Regions from separate parts of the Pseudomonas monsensis genome, predicted to be linked through region 3. Evidence: predicted binding sites of a transcription regulator. Region 3 holds the regulator's gene; each other region holds the start of a gene.

Region 1 (3,237 bases), 640 kb from region 3:
CCGGCCAGTGCTTCGCTGACTTCTTCAATCTGTACGTCCTGGCCCAATTCGTCGATTACCCGATCGATCGGCACCAGTTTGGCGTTTTCGAGCGCACGCTCGAGCACCGCCATGTCGAATTCTTTCTCTTCGTGCTCAACACGACCGCGTTTGGCGGCTGTCTTCGGATTGACCGAAATGACCCCGCAGTACTCCGGCATGTGCCGGGCGAAATCGGCGGTGCCGATCTCGTTGGCCGTGTCGATGATGTCCTGCTTGTGCGCCACGATCAGCGGACGCAGGACCAGCTTATCGGTCACGCAGTCGATCACCGACAGGTTCGGCAGCGTCTGGCTCGACACCTGGGAGATCGCTTCGCCGGTCACCAGGGCATCAATGTGCAGGCGGTCGGCAATGGCGGAGGACGCGCGCAACATCATACGCTTCAATACGACGCCCATATGACTGTTATCGACTTTGCCGAGAATTTCGCCCAACACTTCTTCGAACGGAACACTGACAAATAGCACGCGTTGCGAGCTGCCGTACTTCTTCCAGATGAAATGCGCGACTTCCATCACGCCCAATTCGTGGGCACGACCGCCCAGGTTAAAGAAGCAGAAGTGCGCCATCAGGCCACGGCGCATGATCTGGTAGGCGGCAACGGTCGAGTCAAAGCCGCCGGACATCAATACCAGCGTCTGCTCCAACGCGCCGAGCGGGTAACCGCCGATGCCGTTGTGCTGGCTGTGGATGACGAACAACCGTTTGTCGCGAACTTCGATGCGCACTTCGATTTGTGGCGCTTTCAGGTCGATACCGGCAGCACCGCACTCACGGCGCAGCTTGCTGCCGACGTATTTTTCGACGTCCATCGAGCTGAACGTGTGCTTGCCCGCGCGCTTGCAGCGCACCGAAAAAATCTTCCCGGCCAGTGCATCACCGTAGTGCTGTTTGCACTTTTCGGTGATGTCGTCGAAGTCGCCCAGCGGGTACTCGTCGATCTGCAACAGGTGGGCAATGCCCGGCATGCAGCTCAGACGCTCGACCATCTCTTTCTGGGCTTTGGCGTCGGCTACGCGGGTTTCCAGCTCGAGGTTGTCCCACACACCGTTCACCACCACAGCCGGGTCCAGATCGCGGAGCACGGCGCGGATGTTTTTGGCCAACTGGCGGATAAATTTCGTCCGGACAGGTCGACTCTTGATGGTGATCTCGGGGAAGACTTTTACGATTAGTTTCATGAAAACAGCGCGCGCAGGGCCAGCCGAAAAAGGGGGGCGCGGATTATAGCGGAAATTGCTCAAGGTTTAACCAGTTAATGTGCAGAAGGTTTTGCGCGCACCAAAACAGGTCATTTTCAGAATCGAGCGCTACATTAAGGGGCGAGATTTTCGCCTTTCTGGCGATTTGCTCCATTAGAAGCGTGAATTTGGGGCAAAAAACCCATGCTGGGGCACTGGCATGCAATTTGCTCCCTTGTGAGGCAGGTTGCCTTGGCAGAGTATCTGCGCCGGCATCACCCATATTAAGGGCATCCACTACCAAGCCCTAAGCCACCCGGAGGACACTATGTCGAAGTCGGTTCAACTCATCAAAGATCATGACGTCAAGTGGATTGATCTGCGCTTCACGGACACCAAAGGCACTCAGCACCACGTGACCATGCCGGCTCGCGATGCGCTGGAAGACGACTTCTTCGAAGTCGGCAAGATGTTCGACGGTTCCTCCATCGCTGGCTGGAAAGGCATCGAAGCCTCCGACATGATCCTGCTGCCGGACGACGACACTGCCGTGCTCGACCCGTTCACCGAAGACGCCACCCTGATCCTGGTGTGCGACATCATCGAACCGTCGACCATGCAAGGTTACGATCGTGACCCGCGCGCCATTGCTCACCGCGCCGAGGAATACCTGAAGACCACCGGTATCGGTGACACCGTCTTCGCCGGTCCAGAACCGGAATTCTTCATCTTCGACGAAGTGAAGTTCAAGTCGGACATCTCCGGCTCGATGTTCAAGATCTACTCCGAACAAGGTTCGTGGATGTCCGACCAGGACATCGAAGGCGGCAACAAAGGTCACCGTCCTGGCGTCAAAGGTGGCTACTTCCCGGTTCCGCCGTTCGACCACGACCACGAAATCCGTACTGCCATGTGCAACGCACTGGAAGAGATGGGCCAGACCGTTGAAGTTCACCACCACGAAGTGGCGACTGCCGGTCAGAACGAAATTGGTGTCAAGTTCAACACCCTGGTGAAGAAAGCTGACGAAGTTCAGACTCTGAAATACGTTGTACACAACGTTGCCGACGCTTACGGCCGCACCGCGACCTTCATGCCGAAGCCACTGTACGGCGACAACGGCTCGGGCATGCACGTCCACATGTCCATCGCCAAAGACGGCAAGAACACCTTCGCTGGCGAAGGCTATGCCGGCCTGTCCGAAACCGCCCTGTACTTCATCGGCGGTATCATCAAGCACGGTAAAGCGCTGAACGGCTTCACCAACCCGGCCACCAACTCCTACAAGCGTCTGGTGCCAGGTTTCGAAGCCCCGGTAATGCTGGCCTACTCGGCTCGCAACCGTTCCGCCTCGATCCGTATTCCTTACGTCAACAGCCCACGCGGCCGTCGTATCGAAGCACGCTTCCCGGATCCGGCTGCCAACCCGTACCTGGCATTCGCAGCTCTGCTGATGGCCGGCCTGGACGGTATCCAGAACAAGATCCACCCAGGCGATGCCGCTGACAAAAACCTGTACGACCTGCCGCCTGAAGAGGCGAAAGAGATCCCACAAGTTTGCGGCAGCCTGAAAGAAGCCCTGGAAGAGCTGGACAAGGGCCGTGCGTTCCTGACCAAGGGCGGCGTGTTCTCCGACGACTTCATCGACGCTTACATCGCGCTGAAATCCGAAGAAGAAATCAAGGTTCGTACCTTCGTACACCCACTGGAATATGAGCTGTACTACAGCTGCTGATCCGGTAGCGCCGCGCTAAGCGGCGTGACAAAAAGAGGCCTCCTTCGGGAGGCCTTTTTTATCGCCCGGATTTTATGGCCGCCCCATATTCCTGCAGGAGTGAGCCTGCTCGCGATAGCGGTGGGTCATTGCAAGTGAGAGTGACGGATACAACGTCATCGCGAGCAGGCTCACTCCTACGGGAGATTTTGGCGTCCGAATGATTTCCGGATCTGTCTCGGGTTGGGCCAACCGCCGCACCTCGCCTATGCTGCACCCCATCGCTTTCTTTCCCGGTCG
Region 2 (3,237 bases), 940 kb from region 3:
ACTGGCATTTCTATCAGGCCGCCGTGCCGACCTACATCGGCGGTTCAATGACCTTCGCCTGGGGCTCGACCAACCCGGCCTACCGCAGGTTGAGCCGTGAAACCCTGCAACAGCGCTTCATTGGCAGCGGCATCGTCACTCGTTACTACAACCCGGAAATCCACATCGGCGCGTTCGCCTTGCCGCAGTACGTGCTGCAGGCGATCAACAAGCCAAGCAACGACTGACTGAGTGAAGGGATTGTCTGTGGCGAGGGGATAAGTCCCCTCGGCCCAAAAGTTTTCCAACCCCCAACGTGATGTTTTTTTCATGTTCGGCAGATGTATTCCTTTTGAACGATCAATCTCGCGAAAAGTCGAGATAGAAGTAAGCCCATTTACGGGTTTGATCGAGGAGGCACCGATGCAAAAGTGGAAAGTCACTTTCGTGGACGATCATGGTGAAATTGTCGATGAGGTGTTCGAGCAGGCAGAATGCCCCAGTGATGACGAGGCCGCTCGAATGGTCAAGGCGCGGTTGCTTCCTGTCGCCGCCGAACTGGATCTGAACGATCTGGAAGGGCGTACCGCCGATGCTGGTGTCAAAAGCCTGAAAAGCCAGAACAGCATCGAAATCCGTAGCATCACGCCAATCTGAAATTCTTCTTGTCACCTGAAGCACCAGGCCTTGGCAGCGGCTCTATCTTGGGGCTACTCTGCAAGCGAGATCAGCGAACGGATCGCTAAGGTCTGGTCTTGTCAGCTACATGCTTGTTTCCCGCGTGCAACCACGTTGCCGCAGTACTTTGGCCAGAGGCCCGGGGCGGGAATACGGAAAGTCTATCCATCTATCTGAGGGGGACGATTCATGAGCACAGCCTATCAAGAAGACATCAGCAGCAATGTTCTGCGCCGCATGAAAGAAGGCGGGTTCGATTTTTCCCGTTTTCATCCCATCGAGTTCTACGCCATTTTCCCGGACGAGGAGCGGGCGCGCAGGGCGGCAGGCAAGTTTCGCGGTGAATCCATCAATGCTCAGGTCAGTGCGCGCGACGATGGCGCCTGGTCGCTGGAATTGAGCAAAGTGATGTATGCAACGTATGACGACATTGGCGATTTCGAGCAGGGTTTCTCTGCCGTGGTCGAGCCGCTGGGCGGCATCATCGAAGGCTGGGGCGTCAAGCAGGAGGTGCGCAACCGCTATCGTCTGAACTGATCTCCGGTTACAGGTATCGGGCAACGGCTGACCTTCGGGTCGGCCGTTGTCGTTTCCAGAGATCAAAAGATCACAGCCTTCGGCAGCTCCTGCAACAGTCACCCGCAGGAACGGCCAAAGGCTTTGATCTTTTGCTTTTACTTTCAAAACATTTCAAGCGGGCAAAAAAAAGCCACCGCAGAGGGTGGCTGAAAGGGAAGACCGATAAGCCGGGGAAACCGGTCAGGGTTAAGGCCTGCGGGACTGCGGTCACAGTCCGGATTGGTTGGGCTGAACATTTCACCAGGGAAATTGTGCAGCGGATGCGCGGATTATCCGCAGCCGGCACCGGGCAGTGAAATCAACTCTGACTATGCTGGTGATAGGCGCTGCAATGCGTCGCAATGAAGCGGGGGCAATCAGGTTGGGGCATTTGCCGCACAGGAATGGTGCGGTGCCTGCGGCGTCATTATCCAACCGATTGAAATCAAAGCGTTTATGCCGATGGCACGGGCCTTGCGAAGGCCTGTAGGTCCGGGTGACAAGGAGTACGGCATGATCCGCACCTATTTTGATGAAATGTACGATGCCGGCGGCCTGGTTCGCCCGCATTACCGGGAGTTCGCGCGCTGGCTGGCCGACACGCCTGACGAGTTGCTGGCACAACGGCGACGCGAGGCTGACTTGCTGTTCCACCGTGCCGGCATCACCTTCACGCTCTACGGGGACGAGCAGGGCACCGAGCGCCTGATTCCTTTCGACACGATTCCGCGCAGCATTCCCGCCAGCGAATGGCGGATTGTCGAGCGCGGGTGTATCCAGCGAGTCAAGGCGCTGAACATGTTTCTCGCCGACCTTTATCACGAGCAGCGCATCATCAAGGCCGGGATCATTCCCGCCGAACAAGTGCTGGCCAACGAGCAATACCAGTTGGCGATGCAAGGGCTGGATCTGCACCGCGATATCTACTCGCACATTTCCGGCGTCGATCTGGTGCGCGATGGCGACGGCACTTACTACGTGCTCGAAGACAACCTGCGGACCCCGAGCGGCGTGAGCTACATGCTCGAAGACCGCAAGATGATGATGCGTCTGTTCCCCGAGCTGTTCGCCGCCCAGCGCATCGCGCCCATCGACCACTATCCGAATCTGTTGCTCGACACCCTGAAAAGCTCCAGCCCCATCGACGACCCGAGCGTGGTGGTGCTGACGCCGGGGCGCTTCAACAGTGCGTTCTTCGAGCATGCGTTTCTGGCGCGGGAGATGGGCGTCGAGCTGGTGGAGGGCGCGGATCTGTTCGTGCGCGACGACAAAGTCTTCATGCGCACCACCGACGGGCCAAAACCGGTGGACGTGATCTACCGTCGCCTCGACGACGCGTTCCTCGATCCGCTGGCGTTCAACCCCGACTCGATGCTCGGTGTACCGGGACTGCTGTCGTCCTATCGCTCCGGCAATGTCGTGCTGGCCAACGCCATCGGTACCGGGGTGGCGGACGATAAATCGGTGTATCCGTTCGTCACTGACATGATCCGTTTTTATCTCGACGAAGAACCGATCCTGAAGAACGTGCCGACCTGGCAATGCCGCAACCCGTCCGAACTGTCCCACGTACTGGCCAATCTGCCGGAGCTGGTGGTCAAGGAAACCCAGGGCTCCGGTGGATACGGAATGCTCGTCGGGCCGGCATCAACGACCGCGGAAATCGACGCGTTCCGCGAGCGGATCAAGGCCAAGCCGCACGCCTACATCGCACAACCGACGCTGTCGCTGTCGACCTGTCCGACCTTTGTCGAAAACGGCATTGCGCCGCGCCATATCGACCTGCGGCCATTTGTCTTGTCCGGTCGCGAAACCCGGGTTGTGCCCGGCGGTTTGACCCGTGTTGCCCTGCGCGAAGGCTCCCTGGTGGTGAATTCCTCCCAGGGCGGCGGAACCAAGGACACCTGGGTGGTCGAGGATTGAAGGAAGCTTGCCATGTTAAGTAGAACTGCCTCGGATCTGTATTGGATGTCGCGTTACCTGGAGCGGGCGGAAAACCTCGCGCGGATGCTCGACGTCAGT
Region 3 (3,237 bases):
CAATGCGCTGATTGGCGCTTCGCAACCCTTGAGGCGGCAATGAGGAATGGCGATGCCGTTACCAAAACCGGTGGAACCGAGTTTTTCACGGGCAATCAACGCCTCGAAGACATCTTGCATCTCCAGATCAGGCACTTCACGGGCGATCAGGTTGGCAATCTGTTCGAGGGCTTTCTTTTTACTGCCGCCCGGCACGTTCACGAGGGAACGGCCGGGGGTCAGGATACTTTCAAGTCGGATCATGGAGTAGGGGGGTTATCGACCGGTAGCGCCCTGGAGCAGGCTCTGGGTCTTTTCCTTATGCTTTTTGAGTTGGCGATCCAGCTTGTCGGTGAGTGAGTCGATCGCAGCATACATATCAGTATCTTCTGCGTTGGCGACCACTTCGCTGCCGGGAATATGCAAGGTGGCTTCGATTTTCTGCTTCAGCTTTTCGACGCACATCGTGACTTGCACGTTGGTGATCTTGTCGAAATGGCGCTCTAATCGTTGAAGTTTCTCATTGATGTAATCGCGCAGAGGTTCGGTCACTTCCAGTTGGTGTCCACTGATGTTGACTTGCATACAGCTTCTCCTTCGTTGCCAGTGCATAAAGCGGCAGGCTGGATAGCCTGCCACTGGAACGCTGTAACGTGGCTTACATCAACCGCTTGCGTTCGCTCGAAGGCGCGATCCCGAGGGATTCGCGGTACTTGGCGACGGTGCGGCGAGCCACCTGAATGCCTTGTGCCTCCAGTAAACCAGCGATCTTGCTGTCACTCAACGGCTTTTTCTGATTTTCCGCGGCAACCAGTTTTTTGATGATCGCGCGGATCGCCGTGGACGAGCATTCGCCGCCTTCGGAGGTGCTGACGTGGCTGGAGAAAAAGTATTTCAGTTCATAAATACCGCGCGGGGTATGCATGAATTTCTGCGTGGTCACCCGGGAAATCGTCGATTCGTGCATGCCTACCGCTTCAGCGATGTCATGCAGGACCAGCGGTTTCATGGCCTCGTCGCCGTACTCCAGAAAGCCGCGCTGATGCTCGACGATCTGCGTGGCAACTTTCATCAGGGTCTCGTTGCGGCTCTGCAGGCTCTTGATGAACCAGCGGGCTTCCTGCAACTGATTGCGCATGAAGGTGTTGTCGGCACTGGTGTCGGCGCGACGGACGAAACCGGCGTACTGCGCGTTGACCCGCAGGCGTGGCACTGATTCCTGGTTCAGTTCGACCAGCCAGCGCTCGTTGTCCTTGCGCACGATGACGTCCGGTACCACGTATTCGGCTTCGGTCGATTCGATCTGTGAACCGGGACGCGGATTGAGGCTTTGCACCAGTTCGATGACCTGGCGCAGCTCGTCTTCCTTGAGCTTCATGCGGCGCATCAACTGGCTGTAATCCCGGCTGCCGAGCAGGTCGATGTAATCGGTGACCAGGCGTTTGGCTTCCGCGAGCCACGGCGTCTTGGCGGGCAACTGGCGCAGTTGCAGCAGCAGGCATTCACCGAGGTTGCGCGCACCGATACCGGCCGGCTCGAATTGCTGGATGCGGTGCAGGACGGCTTCGATTTCGTCCAGTTCGATATCCAGTTCCGGGTCGAATGCCTCGAGAATCTCTTCAAGGGTCTCGTCCAGGTAGCCCTGGTTGTTGATGCAGTCGATCAGCGTCACGGCGATCAGGCGATCGGTGTCGGACATCGGGGCAAGATTGAGTTGCCACAACAGGTGGCTTTGCAGGCTCTCGCCGGCAGAAGTGCGGGTGGTGAAATCCCACTCGTCATCATCGCTGCTGGGCAGGCTGCTGGCGCTGGTCTGGTAGACGTCTTCCCACGCGGTGTCGACCGGCAGCTCGTTGGGGATGCGCTCGTTCCATTCGCCCTCCTCGAGGTTGTCCACCGTCGGGGCGGATTCCTGGTAGGAAGGTTCCTGGATTTCAGTATTGGGCTTGTGTTCGGCGTTGTCGGCCAGCGGGTCGGAGTTGTCGAAGTCGTCGCCTTCTTCCTGGCGTTCGAGCATCGGATTGGATTCCAGGGCCTCCTGGATTTCCTGTTGCAGATCCAGGGTCGACAATTGGAGCAGGCGGATGGCCTGTTGCAGCTGCGGTGTCATCGTCAGCTGCTGGCCCATTCTCAAGACTAGCGATGGTTTCATGGCAGGGGCTTAACACCTTATTCGCCGGCGCTATGCGCCATCCACTACAGGGCGCCGAAGCGCCAAACTTAAGCAAATTATATGCCTGAAACTGAAGTGTTTGCCTAGAGCGCTGTAACAATTAAAACGTATAAAAAACTGCTTCAACGATACAGCGCCCTCGCGAACCACCGGGACGTCGCGCTTACAGGCGGAACTCGTGACCCAGATACACTTCTTTGACCAGATCGTTGGCCAGAATGGTTTCTGCGTCGCCTTCGGCAATCAACTGGCCGTCGTTGACGATGTAAGCGGTTTCGCAGATGTCCAGCGTCTCGCGGACGTTGTGGTCGGTGATCAGTACGCCGATGCCCTTGGCCTTGAGATGGTGGATGATCTGCTTGATGTCGCCGACCGAGATCGGGTCGACACCGGCGAACGGTTCGTCGAGCAGGATGAACTTCGGTGCAGTCGCCAGGGCGCGGGCGATTTCCACCCGGCGGCGTTCACCACCGGACAGGCTCATGCCGAGGTTGTCGCGGATGTGGCTGATGTGGAATTCCTGCAGCAGGCTTTCCAGCTCCTTGCGACGGCCTGCCTTGTCGAGTTCCGGGCGGGTCTCGAGGATGGCCATGATGTTGTCGGCCACCGACAGTTTGCGGAAGATCGACGCTTCTTGCGGCAGATAGCCGATACCGGCCTTGGCACGACCGTGCATCGGCTGGTGGCTGACGTCCAGATCGTCGATCAGTACGCGGCCCTGATCGGCCTGCACCAGGCCGACGATCATGTAGAAGCACGTCGTCTTGCCGGCGCCGTTAGGGCCGAGCAGGCCGACGATCTGGCCGCTGTCGATCGACAGGCTGACGTCACGCACGACCTGGCGGCTTTTATAGGCCTTGGCCAGGTGCTGAGCTTTCAGAGTTGCCATTACTGGGTTTTCTCGTCGGTTTTCTTCTTCGGCTGGATCACCATGTCGATACGCGGACGCGATTCGGTGACCTTGCTGCCGGTCGCGCGACCGGCGCTGGCGAGTTTCTTCACGGTGTCGTAGACGATTTTCTCGCCCTGGGTGGTGTTGTTGTCCTTGTCGACAACCTTGGCCTTGTCGATCAGTACGACGCGAT

What was found. Region 3 encodes sigma-54, which starts transcription at its own class of promoters, with help from an activator protein. Its sites were predicted from a motif close to ANTGGCATNNANNTTGCTNT; they were not measured.
Region 1: glnA (glutamate--ammonia ligase) is a predicted target of sigma-54. The motif match lies at 1,438-1,457, and genes of this name have one in related genera.
Region 2: HV782_RS09750 (circularly permuted type 2 ATP-grasp protein) is a predicted target of sigma-54. The motif match lies at 1,677-1,696, and genes of this name have one in related genera.

The regions. Positions count from the first base shown of each region.
Region 1 is NZ_CP077087.1:630,307-633,543, reverse strand. Features, by position in the region: gene thiI (tRNA uracil 4-sulfurtransferase ThiI) at 1-1,223, opposite strand, end outside; gene glnA (glutamate--ammonia ligase) at 1,552-2,958, shown strand.
Region 2 is NZ_CP077087.1:2,211,701-2,214,937, forward strand. Features, by position in the region: gene speE (polyamine aminopropyltransferase) at 1-227, shown strand, start outside; gene HV782_RS09740 (hypothetical protein) at 403-636, shown strand; gene HV782_RS09745 (ribonuclease E inhibitor RraB) at 847-1,194, shown strand; gene HV782_RS09750 (circularly permuted type 2 ATP-grasp protein) at 1,729-3,138, shown strand; gene HV782_RS09755 (alpha-E domain-containing protein) at 3,151-3,237, shown strand, end outside.
Region 3 is NZ_CP077087.1:1,269,218-1,272,454, forward strand. Features, by position in the region: gene ptsN (PTS IIA-like nitrogen regulatory protein PtsN) at 1-243, opposite strand, end outside; gene hpf (ribosome hibernation-promoting factor, HPF/YfiA family) at 256-564, opposite strand; gene HV782_RS05340 (RNA polymerase factor sigma-54) at 638-2,131, opposite strand; gene lptB (LPS export ABC transporter ATP-binding protein) at 2,316-3,041, opposite strand; gene lptA (lipopolysaccharide transport periplasmic protein LptA) at 3,041-3,237, opposite strand, start outside.